DNA from 4 places in the Streptomyces sp. NPDC001443 genome. Region 4 is predicted to be linked to each of the others. Evidence: riboswitches for the same ligand, from Rfam matches in the RefSeq annotation. Region 4 holds a riboswitch; each other region holds the start of a gene.

Region 1 (5,454 bases), on a different contig from region 4:
CGCGCCAGGCCCGAGTGTTGGCGCACGCCGGGTTCGGCGTGGTGGTCGAGGCGGGACGCAGACTGCGGTGGCGGGACAGCCCCGGGCATCGTGAGGCCGTGACCGCCCTGGTCGTGGGGGCGCTGGGGCTGTGAGCCCCGCCGCGCCCGCCCCTCGGTCCGACGGCCGACGGGGCGGGTGCGGGTGGGAGCGGCCGGATCGAGGGCTCAGGCCGCCCGGTTCGCGGTGGGGATCGTGATGGGGGTGGTGGTCCCGGAGGCGCCCTTGTTGAGGAACAGCATCGCCAGGGTGCGGATGAACTGGTCGAACAGGTAGAAGGTGCCGGGCATGACGGGCGACAGCCCCTCACGGAACAGGATGTACGCCGGCCACGCGGTGCGGATCAGGGCCGCCGACGCGTAGTCGCGGGTCAGCCCCAGCCAGTCGCCGACCTGGTCGCTGAGGACGTAGCGTACGAACTCGTTCAGGAACCCGCGGGTGACACCGAGGTCGACCTGTGCGGTCAGGCCGAGCAGGTCCTCGGCCAGTGCGATGCCCTCGGTGGTCGGGGTGAGGATCGGGGTGAGCACCTGCGCCGACTGCGCTTCGGCGGCCGCCCAGGTCTGGGGGATGTGCTCGTCCGGCACACCGAGCAGATGGACGGCGACCTGCCACGAGTGCAGGAAGGCCTCCTGGTCCGCGGCCGGGAACGGGATCTTCCAGTCGAGCAGCTTGCGGTGCACGTAGGTGCCCAGGCTGTGGAAGGTGACCAGGATGTCGGCGGCGCTGATCGGGGTGGTCTCGTCGGTGACCGCCTTCCAGTGCGGCGACTGCGGCAGCAGGTGACGCACCGCCGCGTGCACCACGCGGGTCTTGTTGGCGGTGACGACGAACTGGCCCGTCGGCTGGAAGGCTCCCAGTTGGGACAGGTCGTAGCCGAACGTGAACGTCTTGGCGGCGCGGTCCTGCATGTTGGCGCCGCCCGCGGACCAGTAGACGCTCCTCGCCTCGCGCGGGATCACGGTGCTCATGATTCCGCTGCCGAGGCCGTACAGCATGAACAGGTACGTGTCCCTGCGCCGGTTGAAGTCGGCGGCACGGGCCAGCTTGGCGGGGTCGGCCCAGGTGGGCAGCACGTTGACCTGTTGCAGGTACGCGGTGAACTCGGCCGGTACGCCGCCGGGCAGCGGGTCGTTGTTGTTCACCCACGACGCCCAGGCCGTGTTGATCGTCGGCACGTGTCCGTTGTCGAGCATCGAAGCCATCAGAGGGTCCGCCAGGCTGTCCCAGATCCACTCCGGGCCGGTTCCGGCGGCGGCCGCGGACACCGAGCCCGTCGACGCCCAGGCCCGGGCGGGGCCGGTCACACCCACGAGACCGAGCGCGACACCGAGTGACAGAGCCTTGCGCCTGCTGAGGTTCTCCATTGACTTACCTGCTTCCCTGATGGGTCAGATGATTACAAGTTCCGTCGCAGACTTGCCAGTTGCACGATCAACACGCGATGAACCTTGTCGCGCAGATGTGATTTTCGATTAACATAGCGAGGTGCGTAGCGGTCGGCAATGGTGGTGACCGAGGGCGCTGACGGGCAGCGGGTGACAGGCGGCGCGCGACGGGCGGCGGGCGGCGGGCGGCACTTCACCGTGGCCGTCGGCGCCGACGGCCGGTACGCCGGGCCGGATACCCTCATGGGCCCCGGACCGGCAGTCCGGGATCCGCACAGGAGGAGCGACCACGTGACGAGCCGTGTCACCTTCATCACGCCCGCGACGAGTTCGTCGCTGCGCCGGGCTCGTTTCGACGACGGTGACCCGATCGACGACCGCGGTGCCGCGCGGGCCCGGGCGGCGGCCGGCTCCCTGCCGCCGGCCGTCCGCGTCCTCGCCTCACCGAGCGTGCGCTGCCGCCGGACGGCCGCGGAACTGGGTCTCGACGCGACCGGCGAACCGGCGCTCGCGGGCGGGGACATGGGGCGCTGGCGTGGCCTGACCCTCGACGAGGTCGCCGCCGCGGAGCCGCAGGAGCTGGCGCGCTGGCTGTCCGACCCGGGGGCCGCTCCGCACGGCGGGGAGTCGGTGCGGGACGTATGCGATCGGGTCGCCCGCTGGCTGGAGGCGTCGGCGGGAAGCGACGGCAGGGTGCTGGCCGTGGTGGAGCCGGAGATCGTACGGGCCGCGGTGATCCATGCGTTGGCGGCTCCCGAGGCCGCCTTCTGGCGCCTCGACGTGCCGCCGCTGACGGCGACCGAGCTCACCGGACGCGCGCACCGCTGGAACCTCCGGCTCGGCCGGCCGCTAGGTCCTGTGACGGCCGGCCCGCAGGACTGACCGCGCACCTCACCCGCGGCGCATCGCCCTCGGCGCATCACCGACAGCACACGCCACCGCATGCACGGGTCACCGGACGCACACGTCACTGACGCCGAGAGGGCCCGCGGACGGATCCGCGGGCCCTCTCGGCGTGACGACGGGGTCGCTACGGGGCGGTCACCGCCGAACCCGCGGCGACCCGTGCGGGCTTCGGGTGCAGCAGTCTCTCGGCCAGTTCGCCGAAGACGAGGCCGAAGCCCGCCCACAGCGTGGCCTGGATGGCGAGGGCGGAGAGCCGGAACCGCCACAGCAGGGTGGCCGGGAAGTCCGCCGGGACCTCGTTGACGACGGGCAGGAACGCGTACGCCAGGCCGATCACGGCGATGAAGCCGAGGACGGCGACGACGGTGGCGTACCAGGTGCCCAGTCTCGGTGCGAGCCGCTTGCCCGCGATCACCGCGGCGACCGCGAGGAGCACGCTGAGGACCATCATCAGGAAGTACAGCGTGGTGCGCTTGCCGATGGTGTCGGGGTCGCCGACCGACGGCGGGTTGGCGGGGTACTTCAGGAACGGCACGACGTAGACGGCGAGCAGCGCGGTCCCCGACAGCAGCAGCGCGGTGGCGCGGGGGCCGAAGCGGCCGACGCGCCCGAGGGCGAAGCAGAAGGCGAGGGCGGCGATGCCGCCGAACGCCACGCCGTAGATCAGCACGCCGGTGGCGAGGCCGGCGGTGGACTGGAGGCTGCGGGAGACGAGTTCGACCTCGTGCTCGTGGGCGTGCGCGTGCGCCTCCTCGAAGCCGATCGCGCTGTCCACGCTCGGCTCACCGAGGAAGTAGGCGACGATCAGGGCGAGCACGCCGACCTCGAGGCCGGCGAGCATGCCCCGCACGAGCAGGTTTCTCACTGTTGCGGAGTTCACGGGAGTTCGGCGCCCCTCGTCAGTGGCAGGGGAAGCCGAGCAGGTGGCGGGCGTCGTGCACCCACTCGTGGACGTCCTCGCCGGAGACGACGGAGGTGGCGCCCTGCTCGGCGCCGACGAAGTACAGCAGGACCAGCATCAGGATGCCGAAGAAGACCGCCCAGGGGGCAATGTCCTTCAACGGCAGCTTGCCGGTGACGACGGGGGTGGTGGCGGTCGGCTGAGCGACGTGCTGCGCCATGGCAGGGCCTCCTCTGGGAGTTCGCGTCCCATCTCGGTGGTGCACAGGACGACGGCCCCGGGTCTGACTCGCGATGCGCCCCGTCGAGGAGGCATCGTCCACAGTGGCGCGACCGTGCCGGATTCTCACCGGCTTCCGTGATCCCGTCGTCGTATCAGAACGACAGTACCGTGTGTCGTATGCAGGGCCAATAGCGCGTCAGCAGGGGTGATCCCGTGCCTACTTGGGACGCCCAGCGTCAGGAGGCGGGCAGCAGCGGGCGCAGCGGAGTGGCTGTCAGCAGGCGCGCCAGCGTGTCCGCCCGGCGCCGCACCAAGGTCATGAGGCCCTGGGCGACGAGTCCGCCGACGAGGATTCCCGCGACCACGTCGTGCGGATAGTGCACGCCGACCCAGACCCGGGACACGCCCATCGCCAGCGCGGCCACGACCGCCACCGCGCCCAGCCGGCGCGAGACGGACAGCAGGGCCACGGCGCACGCGGCGGCGATCACCGTGTGGTTGCTGGGGAACGACCAGTCACCGGGTGCCGGACACGTCTCCAGGGTGCGCACGTGCAGCGTCAGGCACGGCCGGGTCTCGCGGACCAGCAGCTTCAGCACGGAGTCCACGCCGTAGGCCAGCACCGCGACCACCGGCACGGCCAGGGCCGTCACCGTCCGCGCGGCCCCCTCGCGCCGGGCCCGCCACCAGCCGACGACCATCAGGACGGCGAACAGGGCGAGTCCGTACGTCGACCACGCCGACACCGCGGTGTCCAGCCATCCGGGCGAACGCCCCGCGAGACCGACCACGTCCCGGTAGGCGGAGCCGTCCATCGACGCGCCGCCGAAAGCGGTGTTCATCGGCATGAGTTCTTCCCTTCGCACCCCGTGGACTGCGGGACACCAGGCGTCCGGCCGGAGTCCGACACGTCCACAGCAGTCGACTACAGACGTGTAGTCGGTCTACGACACTGTAGACGATCAGGGAGGGTGAGGCGTTCCCGCGACGGGCGGGAGCGGGAGAAACCGGACCCGACGGGCCGGGCGCCCTCAGAGTGCCGAGCGCCGTGCGAGCAGGAGCAGGACCAGCAGGCCGGGAGCCATCGGCAGCCACGCGGTGAGCAGGCGGTAGCCGAGGACGGCCGAGATCGCCGCCCGTCCCGGCGCCCCGTCCGCGGTGAGAGCCAGGGCGAGCGCGGCGTCCAGGGAACCGAGACCGCCGGGCGTGGGCAGCAGCGCGGCCGCACCGCTGGCGACGAGGTACGCCATGACCACATGGCCCGTGGACAGCCCGAGGCCGAGCGCGTGGACGACGGCGACGACCACCCCGGCGTGCAGCAGCGCGAACGCGGTCGAGCCGCCCCACAGCGCCCAGGCCCGCGCCCGGGACCGGTGCACCTCCCGCACCTCCGCGAGAGCCCGGCCCACGGCACGCCGCAGCCGGGCGCTCGCCGCGACGGCCAGCACCACGGCCCCGGCCGCCACCGGCAGCAGCAGCACCAGCCCCTGCGGCACGCGCGCCGGCACCCGTACGGTGTCCGGCGAGGTCAGCAGCAGGGTCAGGCCCAGCACGCAGCGGACCAGCCCGCCGGCCGCCGCCTTCACCGCGAGCGCGGTCGCCGAACGGGTCGCGGACAGCCCGCACCGGGTCAGGAAGCGCAGGTTGACCAGGGTCGCCCCGGCCCCGGCCGGGAGGAGATGGTTGGCGGCGGACGCGGCGAACTGTGCGGCCACCAGCCTTCGCCGTGGCAGCCGTTCGGTCACCGCGCCCTGCTGGACGACGGCCGCGCACACCCAGGTCGACGCGGCGGCGACGCACGCGAGCAACAGCCACGCGCGGTCGGCGGCGGCGAGCCGGTCGGCCCCGCTGTCGAGGACGTCCCGGCGCGCGACGAGGACCCCACAGGCGGCCAGGAGTACCGCGAGCGTGACCCCCAGCCGCCAGTACCGGCGTCGGCCCGTGCTCACCGGCAGGTCGGTCGCGGTCACGCCGGTCCTCGGGCGCGCCGGACGAAGG
Region 2 (5,454 bases), on a different contig from region 4:
CGGACGCGAACGCAGGTAGTACGTCGTCTTCAGGCCCGACTTCCAGGCGTACGCGTACATCGAGGAGAGCTTGCCGATGGTCGGCGTCTCCAGGAACAGGTTCAGGGACTGCGCCTGGTCCAGGTACGGGGTGCGGGCCGCGGCCATGTCGATCAGGCCGCGCTGCGGGATCTCCCACGCCGTGCGGTACAGCGCCCGCACGTCGGCCGGGATCCACGCGAAGTCCTGCACCGAGCCGCTGGAGTCGCGCAGCGCCTCCCGGGTGCGGGCGTCCCACACGCCGAGCTCCTTGAGGTCCTGCACGAGGTAGGAGTTGACCTGGAGGAACTCGCCGGACAGCGTCTCGCGCTTGAACAGGTTGGAGACCTGCGGCTCGATGCACTCGTACACGCCCGCGATGGACGCGATCGTGGCGGTCGGCGCGATCGCCAGGAGCAGCGAGTTGCGCATCCCGGTGGTGGCGATGCGTGCCCGCAGGGCCGCCCAGCGCTCCGGCCAGGTGAGCTCGACGTCGTAGTGGTCGGGGTGCAGGACGCCCCGGGCGGTACGGGTCTTCTCCCAGGCCGGCAGCGGGCCGTTGCGCTCGGCGAGGTCGGCGGAGGCCTCGTACGCGGCGAGCATGATCCGCTCGGCGAGACGGGTGGACAGTTCCCTGGCCGCCGGGGAGTCGAAGGGCAGCCGCAGCTTGAAGAAGACGTCCTGGAGGCCCATCGCGCCGAGGCCCACGGGACGCCACTTCGCGTTGGAACGGCCCGCCTGCTCGGTCGGGTAGAAGTTGATGTCGACCACGCGGTCGAGGAAGGTGACGGCGGTGCGGACGGTCTCGTCCAGCCGCTCCCAGTCGATGCCGCCGTCGACGACGAAGGCGCCGAGGTTGACCGAGCCCAGGTTGCAGACCGCCGTCTCGCCGTCGTTCGTGACCTCCAGGATCTCCGTGCAGAGGTTGGAGGAGTGGACGACGTGCCCCGGCTCGGCCGTCTGGTTGGCGGTGCGGTTGGCGGCGTCCTTGAAGGTCATCCAGCCGTTGCCGGTCTGCGCGAGGGTGCGCATCATGCGGCCGTACAGATCGCGGGCGGGGATCGTCTTCTTCGCCAGGCCCGCCGCCTCCGCCGCGCGGTAGGCCGCGTCGAACTCCTCGCCCCACAGGTCGACCAGCTCGGGCACGTCGGAGGGGGAGAACAGGGACCACTGCGCGTCGGCGTTCACGCGGCGCATGAACTCGTCCGGGATCCAGTGCGCGAGGTTGAGGTTGTGCGTACGGCGGGCGTCCTCGCCGGTGTTGTCGCGCAGCTCCAGGAACTCCTCGATGTCGGAGTGCCAGGTCTCCAGGTAGACCGCGGCGGCGCCCTTGCGCCGGCCGCCCTGGTTCACCGCGGCGACCGAGGCGTCGAGGGTCTTCAGGAACGGGACGATGCCGTTGGAGTGCCCGTTGGTGCCGCGGATCAGCGAACCGCGCGAACGGATCCGGGAGTACGACAGACCGATGCCGCCGGCGTGCTTGGAGAGCCGGGCGACCTGGTGGTAGCGGTCGTAGAGGGAGTCCAGCTCGTCCAGCGGGGAGTCGAGGAGGTAGCAGGACGACATCTGGGGGTGCCGCGTACCGGAGTTGAAGAGCGTGGGGGAGGACGGCAGGTAGTCCAGGCGGCTCATCAGCCGGTAGAGCGCGGCGACCTCGTCCACCGAGCGCACGGAGTCGTCCTCGGCGAGGCCGGCGGCGACCCGCAGCATGAAGTGCTGGGGTGTCTCGATCACCTGACGGGTGATCGGGTGCCGGAGCAGGTAGCGGCTGTGCAGGGTGCGCAGACCGAAGTAGCCGAACCGGTCGTCGCCCTCGGTGTCGACGAGCGCGTCGAGGCGGGCGGCGTGGATGCGGGTGAACTCCGCCGTGCGGTCGGCGATGAGGCCTTCCCGGTGCCCGACGGCGACGGACTCGGTGAACGTCGTCACGCCCTGCGAGGCGGCTTCCGCGGCGATGCTGATGGTCAACAGCCGGGCGGCCAGCCGCGAGTAGGCGGGATCGTCGGAGATGAGCCCCGCGGCCGCCTCCGTGGCCAGCTCGCGCAGCTCCGTCTCGTCCGCCCGCGCGGACCGGCCGCGCAGCGCGGCGGCGGCGACCCGGCCGGGGTCGGCGTCGGGGAGGTCGGAGGTCAGCTCGGTCAGGGTCCGCAGCAATGCGGCACCGGGACCGTCGGTCTCCCTCGCCGGGGTGGCTGAAGCCGGATCGGCTGGCGCGATGGTCACTTGGGGCTCTCCCTCGCTCGGCAGGGGGCCTCACGGAGGGCAGGGGGCGGCACACGAGCGCACGGGGCGTCGCGTCCACCGGTCCATTCCGCGAGACCCGGACGTCAAGGCACCCGGACCGGACGGCCGGGCGCGCGGTCGGCAGGTCCTCGGACTGGACGCGTGGACGCCCGCCGTAGGGCGGACAGGCACGGGTACACCGTTGCGGGACAGTTCCGGATTCGCACCGGATTCCCCTGCGGCGACAGCGAGCATGAGCATACATCTTGTGCCGGGCTGCGGTGCCACCCCCAGATGTTGTGTCACATCGGCTTCGGAGCGTGTCAGTCGGGCTCGTCGAGGACGGCGGCCGGAGGCCCGGGCGCGGGCGCGTGCGGGCTCCTCGCGGGCGCCGGACGGGGGCGTGGCGCGGCTGTCCTGCGAGCGCCGGACGGGCCCGTGGCGGGGCTTCCCCCGGGCGCCGGACGGCGGGCGGCGGGCGCCGGACGGGGCGGAGGCCGGGGACGCGAAGGGGCGGCGGGGCCTTGTTGCCCCGCCGCCCCTCGCCCCCGCCGGTGAATCCGGCGGGGAAGTGGTTCAGTGTCCTGCTCCGGTGCCGGCGTGCGGCTCCCGACGCGTCGGCGTCAGTGCGCCGATCCGGCCGTGGCAGGCGGCAGTTCCACCTGTACGCCCGGGTCGCCGGCGTCCGCCGTGTAGTCCTGCGGGCTGGTCTCGTCGACGCCCTCGGGCGCCTTGAGGGCCTTCAGGACGAAGGTGAGGACCACCGTGACGGCCACGTTGAGCACGAACGCCGTCAGGCCGATGTAGCCGATCTCGCCGATGCCGGGGATCTCCTTCGAGCTGCCGCCGAAGTGCTTCTGGGTCGGCGAGGCCACCCCGTACGCGGCGAGCGTGCCGTACACCATGCCCACGGCCCAGCCCGCCAGCAGTGCCCAGCGGTGGAACCAGCGGGTGAACAGGCCGCCGACCAGGGCCGGGAAGGTCTGCAGGATCCAGATGCCGCCGAGCAGCTGGAAGTTGATCGCGACCGTCTTGTCCATGGTGAGGACGAAGACGAGGGCACCGACCTTCACCAGCAGCGACACCAGCTTGGAGACCTGGGTCTCCTGCTTCGGGGTCGCGTCGGGCTTGATGAAGTCCTTGTAGATGTTGCGGGTGAAGAGGTTCGCGGCAGCGATCGACATGATGGCCGCGGGGACCAGGGCGCCGATGCCGATGGCGGCGAACGCCACGCCCGCGAACCAGTCCGGGAACATGTTCTCGAAGAGCTGGGGGATCGCCAGCTGGCCGTTGGTCACCTTCACCCCGGCCGCGATCGCCATGAAGCCGAGCAGGGCGAGCAGGCCCAGCATCAGCGAGTACAGCGGGAGGATCGTGGTGTTGCGGCGGATCACGTCGCGACTGCGACTGGACAGCGTCGCCGTGATCGAGTGCGGGTACATGAACAGCGCGAGCGCCGAGCCGAGCGCCAGGGTGGCGTACGTCCACTGGCCCGCCTCGGGGGGTACGAGCCCGCCCGCACCGGCCGCCGTGTACTTGTCGCCGGCCGCCTTGAAGATCTCGTCGAAGCCGCCCAGCTTGATCGGGATGTAGATGATGGCCACCGCGATCACGATGTAGATCAGGGTGTCCTTCACGAACGCGATCAGGGCGGGCGCGCGCAGCCCCGAGGAGTAGGTGTAGGCGGCCAGCACGGCGAACGCGATCAGCAGCGGCAGGTCCTTCACGAACCAGTTGCTGTTCTCGCCGCCGCCGACGCCCATCACGTCCAGCACGGCCTGGATGCCGACGAGCTGGAGCGCGATGTACGGCATGGTGGCCAGGATTCCGGTGACGGCCACGGCCAGGGACAGGCCCTTGGAGCCGAAGCGGCCGCGGACGAAGTCCGAGGTGGTGACGTACCCGTGCCGATGGGACACCGACCACAGCCGGGGCAGGAAGGTGAAGATCAGCGGATACACCAGGATCGTGTACGGCACCGCGAAGAAGCCCGCGGCACCCGCCGCGTAGACCGCGGCCGGCACGGCGACGAAGGTGTACGCCGTGTACAGGTCGCCGCCGAGCAGGAACCAGGTGATCCAGGTACCGAAGGAGCGGCCGCCCAGACCCCATTCGTCGAGGGTGTGCTCGTTGTCGGCCCGGCGCCAGCGCGCGGCCAGGAAGCCCAGGACCGTGACGGCCAGGAAGAAGAAGACGAAGACGCCGAGCGCGACGCCGTTGACCCCGTCCTTCACTGCGACGCACCCCCCTTCCGGGCGGCGCGGGCGCGCTGGTCGCGCTGCCACAGCCGGTAGGCGGTCATCGTCAGAGCCGTGGAGAGCAGCACCCACAGCATCTGGTACCAGTAGAAGAACGGGATCCCGATGAACGTCGGATCCGTCTTGGCGTAGGAACCGACCCACAGCATCGCCACGAAGGGCGCGACGAGGCAGAGGCCGATGACGGCGCGCACGGGCGTCATCACCGGCTCCCGGGTCACTTCTGGGGCATCTGACATCTGGCGTTCCGTCCCCTCGTAGATCGCCTATGACGCGCAGGCAATCTAGGTCACGGTGTCACGGGAACGGAACCCCTTGTTCGCACAACACGCGCACCACGGGGGCGCGATGGGTGCGCGAAGGCCCCGGTGGCGACGTGCCCCGGGGCCTTCCCCGTCTGTCGGCCGGGTCAGTCCTGCGGGCGCTTGAGCCGCGCGACGAACTTGTACCGGTCCCCCCGGTAGACCGAGCGCACCCACTCCACCGGCCGGCCGTTCTTGTCCAGCGAGTGCCGGGACAGCATCAGCATGGGCAGGCCGACGTCGGTGCCGAGCAGGCCCGCCTCGCGCGGGGTGGCCAGCGAGGTCTCGATGGTCTCCTCGGCCTCCGCGAGGTGCACGTCGTAGACCTCGGCGAGGGCGGTGTAGAGGGAGGTGTACTTCACCAGCGACCTGCGCAGCGCCGGGAAGCGCTTCGCGGACAGGTGGGTGGTCTCGATGGCCATCGGCTCGGCGTTGGCCATGCGCAGCCGCTCGATGCGCAGCACGCGGCCGCCCGCGGTGATGTCGAGCAGGCCGGCGAGGGTGTCGTCGGCGGTGATGTACCCGATGTCCAGGAGCTGCGAGGTGGGCTCGAGGCCCTGGGCGCGCATGTCCTCGGTGTACGAGGTGAGTTGGAGCGCCTGCGAGACCTTCGGCTTGGCGACGAAGGTGCCCTTGCCCTGGATGCGTTCGAG
Region 3 (5,454 bases), on a different contig from region 4:
GAGCCCGGCGGCTCGCCCCAGGCCTCCAGCATCCCGTCCCTGAGCGCGGGGTCGAGCCGGTCGAACCAGGCCCGGTAGTCGGCCAGCGGCACCCGGGCGGGTGCCGCGGCCAACTGCTCCTCGGTCAGCCACTCGACGTCGTGGCCGCCGGCCGCGATCAGCCGGTGGATCAGCTCGTCGCCGTTGTCGGGGTGCCCCTCGACCGTGTATCCCGCGTCCCTGAGCGCGTCCAGGACCCGGACGGCCGAGGCGGGCGTGTCCAGCCCGACCGCGTTGCCGACCCGCGAGTGCTTGGTGGGGTAGGCGGTGAAGACCAGCGCGAGCTTCTTCTGCGCGTTCGGCTTGTACTTCAGCCGGGCGTGCCGTACGGCGATCCCGGCCACCCGCGCGGCCCGCTCGGGGTCGGCGACGTAGACGGGCACGTCGTCCGGGCCCTGCTCCTTGAAGGAGAACGGCACGGTGATCAGGCGACCGTCGAACTCCGGGATGGCGACCTGCATGGCCGCGTCCATGGGGGAGAGGGCGGCGTCGGACCCGCTCCAGGCGGCGCGCGAGGAGGTCAGACACAGGCCCTGGAGGACGGGTACGTCGAGGGCGGCGAGGGCCCCGATGTCCCACGCCTCCTCGTCCCCGCCCGCGGACGCCCGCGAGGCGTGGGTGCCGCCCGCCGCGAGTACGGTGGCGACGATCGCGTCGGTCCGGCCGAGGATCCCGTACAGCCCGGGGTCGGCGTCGCGCAGCGAACCGCAGTACACGGCGAGCGCGTTGGCGCCGCGTGCCTCGATCGCGTCGCACAGGGTGTCCACGAAGGCGGTGTTGCCGCTGAGTTCGTGGGCGCGGTAGAAGAGCACGCCGACCGTGGGCCGGCCCTCGACGAAGGCACGTTCGCCGTGGACGCCGTACTCGGGCATCTTCCGCGGTCCGTCGAAGCCCTCCCCGGTCAGCAGCACGGTGTCGGACAGGAACCGGGCCAGCTCGGTGAGGTTCGCGGGGCCGCCCTCGACGAGGTAGCGCAGGGCCTCCGCGACCACACCGGCAGGCACCGACGACTCGGCCATCAGCTCGGCGTCCGGCACGGACTCCCCGCCCAGCAGCACGGTCGGGATCCCGGACGCCTTCAGCACGGCCAGCCCGTCCTCCCAGGCCCGCTTCCCGCCCAGCAGTCGTACGACGGCGATGTCCGCGCCCCGGATCAGTGCGGGCAGCTCCTCGGCGACGTCGACCCGGGTCGGGTTGCCGATCCGGTAGGGGGCGTCGCAGGCGCGGGCCGCCAGCAGATCGGTGTCGGCGGTCGACAACAACAACACTGTGCTCATGCGGGCGCTCCCGGGGGGATGAAGGGCAGTCCTTGCGGCGCGCCGGACTCGATGAGCCGCCACAGCGCGTCCGTGTCCGCGTGCTGTTCGATCAGGTCGCCGAGCAGGTCGAGCTGCTCCTCGCGCAGCGCGGCGAACGAGGTGTCGGGGGCCGGTACGAACCGGCGGCCCGCGGCGGCCGCCACCTCGCGCAGGAACGCCCGCCGGAATCCGTCCGACTCCAGCGAGCCGTGCCAGTGGGTGCCCCAGACGGCGCCGACCCGGCAGCCGTCGAGGGGGTGCCCCCCGCCGTCGGAGAAGAACGGCTCGCCGCCGGTGACGTCGGCGACCCCGTGATGGATCTCGTACCCCTCGACGGGCTCGCCGAGGGCCTGGCCGACGGGCCGGGTGAGCGTCTTCTCGCGGGCGAAGCGCACCCGTACGGGCAGCAGGCCGAGCCCGTCGACGTGCCCCGCGCGGCTCTCGACCTCGTCCTCGATGTGCTCGCCGAGGAGCTGGAAGCCGCCGCAGACGCCGAGCACCGGCCGGCCCTCGGCGGCCCGGCGCGCGACGGCGTCCGCGAGGCCGCGCTGCCGCAGCCACTCCAGGGCCTTCACCGTCCCGCGGGTTCCGGGGATCACCACGAGGTCGGCGTCGGCGAGCTCCTCGGGCCGGTCCACGAACCGCACGACGACGCCCGGCTCGGCGGCGAGCGCGTCCACATCCGTGAAGTTGGACATGAGCGGGACCGCGCAGACGGCGACCCGCAGGACGTCCTCGCCGACGGGGGCGGCGACGGCCGACTCCCGGACGGCACCGCGCAGGGAGACGCGCAGTCCGTCCTCCTCGTCGATGCCGAGGCCGTGCCGGAAGGGCAGTACGCCGTACGTCCGCCGCCCGGTGAGGCCGTGCAGCATGTCGAGTCCGGGTTCGAGCAGGGAGACGTCGCCCCGGAACTTGTTGACGAGGAACCCGGCGACCAGTTCCTGGTCCTCGGGCGAGAGCAGGGCGACCGTGCCGAAGAAGGAGGCGAAGACACCGCCGCGGTCGATGTCGCCGACGACGAGGACGGGCAGCCGCGCGTTGCGGGCGACGCCCATGTTCACGATGTCGGTCCGGCGCAGGTTGATCTCGGCCGGACTGCCGGCCCCTTCGCAGATCACCGCGTCGTACGTGCCCCGCAGCTCGGCGAGGCAGTCGAGGACGGTGCCCAGCAGCGCTTCCTGCCGCCCGCCGCGCAGCCGGTTCCCGGGGGACGAGCCGGAGGAGCCTTCGGACCCCCCGAAGAACCCGCGCGCGCTCATCTCGCCCACCGGCCTGCCCATGAGGACGACCTGGCTGCTGCGGTCGCTGCCGGGCTTGAGCAGCACGGGGTTCATCAGCGCGGTCGGCTCGATCCGGCAGGCCTGGGCCTGCATGGCCTGGGCCCGTCCGATCTCCGCGCCCTCGCGGGTCACGAACGAGTTGAGGGACATGTTCTGCGCCTTGAAGGGCGCGACCTTGACGCCCTGGCGCACCAGCCACCGGCAGATCCCCGCGGTGACGACGCTCTTGCCGGCGTCGGAGGTGGTGCCGGCGACCAGGAGACCACCGTTCATGAGTCACGTTCCTTCACGAGGAGCCGCGCGGCGGCGCAGACGCCGAGCGCGAGCCAGCCGACGCGCCGGGACAGCCGTACCGCCCGGTCGATGTCCGAGACACGGACGGCCCGTCCGTGGGCGCCGTTGAGCACGGGCCGGTGCTCGACCCGCCCGGCGTAGGAGAGGGTCCCGCCGAGCCGTACGCCGAGGGACCCGGCGAACGAGGCCTCCACGGGACCGGCGTTGGGACTGGGGTGCCTGGCGGCGTCGGCGCGCCAGGCCCGTACGGCCCCGCGCGGATCGTCGCCGGCCAGGGTCGCGAGGGCGGCCGTGAGGCGGGCCCCCGGCCAGCCGGCGGCGTCGTCGAGCCGGGCCGAGGCCCATCCGTAGCGGCGGTGGCGGGGCGACTTGTGGCCGACCATGGCGTCGAGGGTGTTCACGGCGCGGAAGCCGAGCAGCCCCGGCACCCCGCCGACGGCTCCCCACACCAGCGCGCCGACGACGGCGTCGGAGGTGTTCTCGGCGACCGACTCGACGACCGCTTGGGCTACGCCGTCCGCGTCGAGGGCCTGGGGGTCCCGGCCGCACAGATGCGGCAGCCGGGCGCGGGCGCCCGCGACGTCCCCGGCCTCCAGGGCGCGCCCGATGGCGCGGGCCTCCCGGGCGAGCGAGGTGCCCCCGACGACGGCCCAGGTGGCGGCGGCGGTGAGGGCCACGGAGGCGGCGCCGGAGGTACGTACGGCGCGGGCGGCCACGACCCCGAGCGCCACGGCGCCGCCGGCGCACACCACGGTGTGCAGCGCGCCCTGTCCTCGATGGTCCCGCCACAACGCCTGTTCCACGGCCGCGGCCGCGCGCCCGAACAGCGCGACCGGGTGTCCGCGGCGTGGATCGCCGAGGAACAGGTCGCCCAGGAGGCCCGCGGTGGCGCCGTACGCGAAGACGCGATCGGCACGCACCGGCTCAGCCGATCGTGGCGGTACCGGGCAGTGACCTGGTGCTGAGACTCAATCGGCAGCCGAGCATGGCGACATGTCCTCACTCAGGGTGTCCACGCCCTGGTTCGACGAGACCGACGGCGAGAGTTCCTGGCTCCCGGGGATTGCTACCCCGGTCACAGTGGCGGGACCGCGCCGGATTCGCACCGGCTTCCTCATGTGTCGTCGTAGATGGCTCCGGAAGTCCACCACGGGCCCTGAAGGGCCGTCAACCTGCTCTTGACCTGGGACGGAGGAGTGTGTGAAGCCCCACACACGGCGGGCGGCGGGATGGGCGGGTGACGAGTGGGAAGCGCGGGCGACGGGATGGGCGGGCAACGGCGAGGGCGGGAAGAACCCGTGGGTTCTTCCCGCCCTTGGTGAACGGTGTGCCGGATGGCGGCGGTTCAGGCGACGATCAGCCAGATCCCGTAGCCCACCGCGGCCGCGCAGGCCGCGAAGCACGCGTACGCGCCCGTCACCGCGAGCGCGGCGCCGCCGCCCTGCGCGGAGGCCCGCTCCTGGCGGGAGAGACCCATGATGCCGAGGGTGAACAGGGCCACGAGGCCCACGGTGGCCACGAGGCTGACGCCGAACACGGAGCCCAGGGCTGCCCAGTCGATGTTCATACCGATGCTTCCTTACTTAACCGGGTGCGCGGGGCTCAGGCGGCGGTCGGCGGGACCGACGCCGTCGCCGGGTCGACGGTGACCATCGGGGCGGCGGCCGGGGAGGGGATGGTGGCCGTGAGGTTCTCGGTCACCGTGCCCGTGGGGGGCGGGGCCACCATGGCGATCGCCTGGGTCACCACGCCGGCCGGCTCCTCGGAGGCGGTGACGCTGTTGTGGTCGACGGTCTCGCGCCGGGAGACCTTCCAGATCGCGGCGCTGGCGGCGATCAGGAAGACGGCGACGGCCGCGGTGCCCCAGTCGCCCAGGTTCGTCACGGACTCGGCGAGCGCGCCGACCAGGCCGGCGGCCGGCAGGGTCAGGCCCCAGGCGACGAACATGCGGGTCGCGGTGGACCAGCGAACGACTCCGCCCTTGCGGCCGAGGCCCGCGCCCATCACGGAGCCGGAGACGGCGTGCGTGGTGGAGAGGGAGAAGCCGAGGTGGGAGGAGGCCAGGATGACCGTCGCGGCGCTGGTCTGGGCGGCGAAGCCCTGCTGCGGCTGGAGGTCGGTCAGGCCCTTGCCCATCGTGTGGATGATGCGCCAGCCGCCCAGGGAGGTGCCGAGCGCGATGGCGAGACCGGCGGAGAGGATGACCCAGACCGGCGGGTTGGAGCCGGGCGCGATGGCGCCGCCGGCGACCAGGGCGAGGGTGATGATGCCCATCGTCTTCTGGGCGTCGTTGGTGCCGTGGGCCAGGGAGACCAGGCCGGCCGAGGCGATCTGGCCGGTGCGGTAGCCCTTCGCGGCGGCCTTGCTGTCGGCCTTCTTGCCCAGGGTGTAGGAGAAGCGGGTGGCCAGCATCGAGGCGACGCCCGCCACGATCGGGGCCGCGACGGCGGGGATGAGGACCTTGGTGACCAGCACGTCGCCGTGGACGGCGCCCACGCCGGCCGAGGCGACGGTGGCGCCGATCAGACCGCCCATGAGGG
Region 4 (5,454 bases):
GGCCGTCCAGGGTCACGGCTCCGCCGGTGGGGGTGAGGACCCCGGCCAGCAGTCTCAACAGTGTCGACTTGCCCGAGCCGTTGGGGCCGAGGAGGCCGACGGTCTCGCCGGGGCGCAGGGTGAGGGTGACGCCGTCGACGACGACCTTGTCGCCGGTGCGTCGTACGACGCGGTCCGCGTGCAGGCTGGTCATGTCCTGCTCCGTCCGCGGTAGAGGACCGCGACGAAGGCCGGTACGCCGATCAGGGACGTCACCACGCCCACCGGGACCTCCTGGGGGTCGAGGACGGTACGGGCGAGGGTGTCCGCCCACACCAGGAAGACGGCCCCGCTCAGCGCGGTGACGGGCAGCAGACGGGCGTGCCCTGAGCCGGTGAGGGCGCGGGTGGCGTGCGGCAGGACCAGGCCGACGAAGCCGATCGCGCCGGCACAGCTGACCAGGGCGGCGGTGAGCAGCGCGGTCGCGCAGAGCAGGACCAGGCGGGTGCGTGCGACGCGGACCCCGAGTCCGGCGGCGGCCTCGTCGCCGAAGGCGAACGCGTCGAGCGTACGGGCGTACCCGAGGCAGACCACGAGGACCACTGCCAGGACGGCGGTGCAGAGCAGTACCTGTCCCCAGTCGGCGCCTGTCAGCGAGCCCAGCAGCCAGAACAGCACGCCCCGGGTGGTCTCCGCGTCCGCCGAGGTCAGGACGATGAAGGAGGTCAGCGCGGAGAACAGCTGCATGGCCGCGACCCCTGACAGGACGACCCGGTCGGTGCCGGGGCCGAGGGTGTGGCTGAGCAGGAGCACCAGGGCGAAGGAGAGCAGCGCCCCGAGGAAGGCGCCGGCCGACAGGGACACCGCTCCCCCGCCCACGCCGAGCACGACCACGGCGACCGCTCCGGTGGACGCCCCGGAGGAGACCCCGAGCACGAAGGGGTCGGCGAGCGGGTTGCGCAGCAGCGACTGCATGACCGCGCCGCACACGGCGAGTCCGGCCCCGCACACGGCGGCCGACAGGGTGCGGGGCATCCGCAGGTTCCATACGATGCCGTCACGCAGCGGCGCCAACGTGCCCTCGCCCAGGCCGAGATGGGCCGCCACGGACGCCCAGACGTCGCCGGTGGAGATGTCGGCGGGTCCGATCGTCACGGACACGGCGATCGACACGAGCAGCGCGACCACTCCCCCGCCCGCCAACAGCAGGGAACGGAAGCTCACTTGGCGAACCCGAAGTCACGCAGACCGGCTGTGACCTGCTCGATCCCCTCGATCGTGCGGATGGACGGGTTCATCGCCTGCCCGCTCAGCAGCACGTACCGCCGCTTCTTCACGGCGGTCAGATTGCGGGTGGCGGGGTTGGACTCCAGGAAGCGGATCTTGGCCGCGGCGGTCTCGGCGGTCTGCTGCTTGCGGGTCAGATCGCCGATCACGATGACGTCGGGGTCGCGGTCGGCGACCGTCTCCCAGTTGATCTGGGGCCATTCGTCGTGGGTGTCGGCGAACGCGTTCTTCGCGCCGACCGCGCGGGTGATGGCGCCGGGCGCGCCGCAGCAGCCCGCGAGGTAGGGCGACTGGGAGTTGGCGAACCAGTACATGAGGGAGACGTCCGAGGCGTGCAGTTTGGCGGTGGCCGTGCTCACCCGCTGCCTGAGCGCGGCGACGAGCTTCTCGCCGCGCTCCTGGACGCCGAACGCGCGGGCCAGGTCGCGGATTTCTCCGTATACGGCGTCGAGGGTGAGCGGTTCGCTGCGCGATCCGTCACCGCCGCTGTCGTTGTCCTTGCCCGCCGAGCAGTCGGACGGCGAGACGTACGTGGGCACGCCCAGCTTCTCGAACTGCTCGCGGGTGGCGACCCCGCCCTTGCCCAGGGTGGAGACGAACGAGGCGGTCACGAAGTCGGGTTGGGCGTCCAGGACCTTCTCGAAGGAGGGGTTGTCGTCGGCGAGGCGCGGCACGGACGCGTCGGCCTTCTCCAACCCCTTCATGACCGGGTCGGTCCAGGTCGCCGTACCGGCCATGCGGTCGGCGAGGCCGAGGGAGAGCAGGATCTCGGTGGTGCCCTGGTTGAGGGAGACGGCCCGCTTCGGCGCCGACTTCAGGGTGACCTGGTGGCCGCAGTTGCCGAGGGTCACCGGGTAGCCGGCGGCGGAGGTCTCCACGGCCTTCGCGTCATCGCCGGAGGTACCGCAGCCGGTGAGCAGCAGGGCTGACGCGAGGAGAAGCGCCGGAGCGCGGAGAAGGGCGGGGGTACGGAGCACGGGCATGCCTCTGGGGTCGGGGCTCGTACGCGGAGCCTGGCCTACGGACGTCCCTCCGCGCCGGGGCGCGAAGGTGCCAGCAGGTCTTCGGACTCGGGTTCGTCCGGTCGGGGCGCCTTCCCGGTCTCCCAGTGGCGTCGTGCCCCGCCCGTCCCCCTCACCGCTGCGCGTCAGTTCCGGATTCGCACCGGATTCCCTGGCCTCGGGTGTGGCTCGACTGGCCTGCTGAGGCTATCAAGTCCGTCGTGCGGTCGGATCGTGCGATCGGTCACGGGGCAGGGGGCGAGGGTGCTGGTGTTCAGGACGTACCGGACGAGCCCGGGCCGCGTCGGCGGATGAGGATCCGGTCCGGACCGGCGAGTCCGGCCTCACGTGGGTGTCCGCGGACCGCGCTCATGCACTCGACCCGCCCGGCACCCCTCCGGTCAGATACCCGGGACCGCGCGGGCGGTGAGGAAGTCTGCCCCGTCCGCCTCTGACTCCTCGATCAGGCCGGGAAACATCTCCCGCAGCCCCCTGGTGCCGGCGGGCAGGATCGCGTGGGCGTGTCGGCCCTGCGGCACCCCGCGCCGGTTCTCGTCCGTCTCTGGGAGCGCGTCCCGGTCGACCACCGTGACCCGGTCGGACGTGCCGGCCAGCACTCGGGCGGCGAAGAGGCCTGCGATGCCGGCCCCGAGCACCACGCAGTGGCCGCCGCCGCGGGCACGCGGTTCCTTGGGATCGTGCGGGCGTGAGGTGCCGTCAGACATGCGAATCCTCTGTTATCCGTGAGGCGGGTGACCGGGCAGGACTTCCCGGTTGCGCTGGAGAGGAGAGCCCCGTGGTTGCCGGTGGATCTCACGTTCCGGGCCGCAGAACAGCGACTTTCGATAAGCAGGATGAGATGAGGCTGAAATGCGTCACCGAGCCGCCCCTTACCAACAGGGGTATGAATCGCAGGGAAATACTCTGCGGGCGATCACACCCGGCGGTGTCCGGGCGTCCATATCGAATCATCACTGCACGTCTCGGCCGAACTTCCGCGATGGCGGGAAATAGTGCAACCGGCGATGGAATATTTAATTCCGAATTAGCCGCCGCAGACCTTCCGGTGGTTCCCTCGGAGTTCTCCACCGGCAAGTTCCGCCGCCGCCAGCCGACAAGCCGGGAGCGGGGCCACCGTGCGCCCGTGGCCGATGCGTGGGTCGCCGCCCGCGTACACCCGGGCCCGCCAGGCGTGGCCGCCGAGCCACTCCTCGAGGTCGTCACGGGCGGAGAGCCACCGCGAGACGTCGTCAAAATTGCTGCCCATTTTCTGCCGGGTGGGGGCGTGACACAGACTTCAAAGCGCCCTGCGTGTTCGCTGTACATACTCCCGGTGTGCCCGGTCATCTCGATCCGAGCGGTTGAACTGATGGAATTCTGTGGGGCTTGCGGCTGCGATGGTAGCGTGCCCTGCGCTGTCTTCAACTTTATTCCACGGAGCGGGCCCCACTGAAGGATGTGTGCATGCTGGACGACCTGGACCGTGCCCTGATCCACGCGCTGCACATCGACGGCCGCGCACCCTTCAGCCAGATCGCCGCCGCCCTCGATGTCTCGCCGCAGACCGTCGCCCGTCGCTACCGCCGCCTGCGCACCGAGGCTTCCTTACGGGTCGTGGGACTGCCGGACCCTCATCAGGCGGGTCAGACGCAGTGGCTCGTGCGGCTCACCGCGGCGGCGAGTTCCGCTCAGGACCTGGCCTATGCGCTGATGCGCCGACAGGACACCTCGTGGGTGAAACTCACCGCCGGCGGCACCGAGATCGTCGCGATCATCCACACGCCGACCGACGCCGGGGCGGGCAACGGCAACTCCCTGCTGCTGCGAGACATTCCGCGCACGGCCGACATCACCGCGGTGTCCGCGCACTGCATCCTGCACACTTACCTCGGCGGTTCGACGAACTGGCGCCGCAGCGCCGACACGCTCGACGACGCGCAACAGCGACTCCTGCGCGAGCACGAGTCGGCCCACACCTCCCACGTGCCCGTGCCGCGCCAACTCGGCTCAGGCGACGCGGACTTGCTGGTCGCCTTACAGAAGGACGGGCGGGCCACCAATGCGGAGCTGGCTCAGGCGACCGGCTGGTCCCCGGTCACCGTGGCGCGCCGGCTCGCGGACCTGCAGGCCGGCGGCGCCATCTTCTTCGACGTCGAGGTCGACACGGGTCACTTCGGCGTCAACACCAGGGCACTGCTGTGGATGTCGGTGAGCCCGGCACACCTGGAGAACGTGGCCACGACACTGGCCGGCCACGACGAACTGGCCTACGTCGCAGCGACCACGGGCCCCACCAACCTGGTGGCTCAAGCCCTGTGCCGCGACCCTGCCGACCTGCACCACTACCTGACCCGGCGGCTGGGCTCCCTGGACGCCATCCACACCCTCGAGACCAGCCCGGTCCTGCAGAACCTCAAAGCGGCGAGCCCCGTCATCACGGAGCTGGCCCGTACCAGAATGCCCCCCGCCTCGGCCCGCACCCGGATCTGACGTCCTGTGGCCCACAAGCCACGGGCACGCCGAAGCGGCGGCCCGGAGGCCGCAGCACTTGTCAGACAGGCCCTAATACTGCAACGGTCCTTGTTCTGATTGCTGGGCAGTTCAGGGGCTGTGGCCGCGTCGTTTGCAGTGACTGATGCGGGCCTGGTGTTGGCGTCGACGGCGCCATGTCGACCAGTGCAGGACGTGCTCGACCGGGATGGGACGGCGGTCGGTGAGCCGGGTGATCAGTCGTCGGATCTCGGCGAGGCTCAGGCGGATGAGCTGGGAGGATCCGTTTCCGCTTTCCCGATGCCCAGCTCCCGCGCCCGCAGGACGGTCAGGCAGGCGTGGGCGGCCATGACCAGGGTCATGTGGCGGTGCCGGCCGGGACAGCGGCGGACCTGGCAGTCGTCCAGGCCGCATTCCTGCTTCGCCGCCTGGAAGCATTCCTCCACCGCCATCGGCTGCCCGCGATGCGGATCAGCTCGTCCAGCGTGGTGTCGGCCGGGCAGTAGGCGATGTAGTGGGAGATCTGCTCGGGCCTGCTCACACTGCGGCGGGCGAGAACCCGGTGCCGGCGGTCCTCGCGGTGCCAGGGCCGGACCTCGACGCCGGCCCAGTCGTGGATCCGCCGGCCGTGGGCTCCCTCGCCGTGGGAACGGCGTTTCCACTTCTGCCGGGGCAGGCCGGGGAACAGGTCGTGGAC

Evidence for each region. A riboswitch is a leader RNA that binds a small molecule or an ion and turns the genes downstream of it on or off. The one in region 4 is predicted to bind cobalamin.
Region 1: linked by a shared signal. The riboswitch ahead of ACWC24_RS09350 (CbtB domain-containing protein) and the one ahead of ACWC24_RS22195 (ABC transporter substrate-binding protein) in region 4 are both predicted to bind cobalamin.
Region 2: linked by a shared signal. The riboswitch ahead of ACWC24_RS05455 (ribonucleoside-diphosphate reductase subunit alpha) and the one ahead of ACWC24_RS22195 (ABC transporter substrate-binding protein) in region 4 are both predicted to bind cobalamin.
Region 3: linked by a shared signal. The riboswitch ahead of ACWC24_RS28115 (cobalamin biosynthesis protein) and the one ahead of ACWC24_RS22195 (ABC transporter substrate-binding protein) in region 4 are both predicted to bind cobalamin.

What each region holds. Positions count from the first base shown of each region.
Region 1 covers NZ_JBSFIA010000006.1:43,927-49,380, forward strand. Annotated here, with positions in the region: gene ACWC24_RS09330 (TetR/AcrR family transcriptional regulator) at 1-134, shown strand, start outside; gene ACWC24_RS09335 (oxygenase MpaB family protein) at 207-1,406, opposite strand; gene ACWC24_RS09340 (histidine phosphatase family protein) at 1,719-2,309, shown strand; gene ACWC24_RS09345 (CbtA family protein) at 2,458-3,213, opposite strand; gene ACWC24_RS09350 (CbtB domain-containing protein) at 3,233-3,454, opposite strand; cobalamin riboswitch at 3,491-3,643, opposite strand; gene ACWC24_RS09355 (phosphatase PAP2 family protein) at 3,693-4,298, opposite strand; gene ACWC24_RS09360 (lysylphosphatidylglycerol synthase domain-containing protein) at 4,488-5,426, opposite strand.
Region 2 covers NZ_JBSFIA010000003.1:100,804-106,257, reverse strand. Annotated here, with positions in the region: gene ACWC24_RS05455 (ribonucleoside-diphosphate reductase subunit alpha) at 1-2,241, opposite strand, end outside; cobalamin riboswitch at 2,365-2,508, opposite strand; gene mctP (monocarboxylate uptake permease MctP) at 2,865-4,475, opposite strand; gene ACWC24_RS05445 (DUF3311 domain-containing protein) at 4,472-4,738, opposite strand; gene ACWC24_RS05440 (GntR family transcriptional regulator) at 4,909-5,454, opposite strand, start outside.
Region 3 covers NZ_JBSFIA010000031.1:20,648-26,101, reverse strand. Annotated here, with positions in the region: gene cobN (cobaltochelatase subunit CobN) at 1-1,316, opposite strand, end outside; gene ACWC24_RS28120 (cobyric acid synthase) at 1,313-2,893, opposite strand; gene ACWC24_RS28115 (cobalamin biosynthesis protein) at 2,890-3,834, opposite strand; cobalamin riboswitch at 3,936-4,081, opposite strand; gene ACWC24_RS28110 (hypothetical protein) at 4,260-4,481, opposite strand; gene ACWC24_RS28105 (anion permease) at 4,517-5,454, opposite strand, start outside.
Region 4 covers NZ_JBSFIA010000021.1:72,672-78,125, reverse strand. Annotated here, with positions in the region: gene ACWC24_RS22205 (ABC transporter ATP-binding protein) at 1-193, opposite strand, end outside; gene ACWC24_RS22200 (FecCD family ABC transporter permease) at 190-1,203, opposite strand; gene ACWC24_RS22195 (ABC transporter substrate-binding protein) at 1,200-2,249, opposite strand; cobalamin riboswitch at 2,305-2,480, opposite strand; gene ACWC24_RS22190 (hypothetical protein) at 2,669-2,992, opposite strand; gene ACWC24_RS22185 (hypothetical protein) at 3,313-3,534, opposite strand; gene ACWC24_RS22180 (Lrp/AsnC family transcriptional regulator) at 3,732-4,757, shown strand; partial or broken gene ACWC24_RS22175 (transposase) at 5,018-5,454, opposite strand, start outside.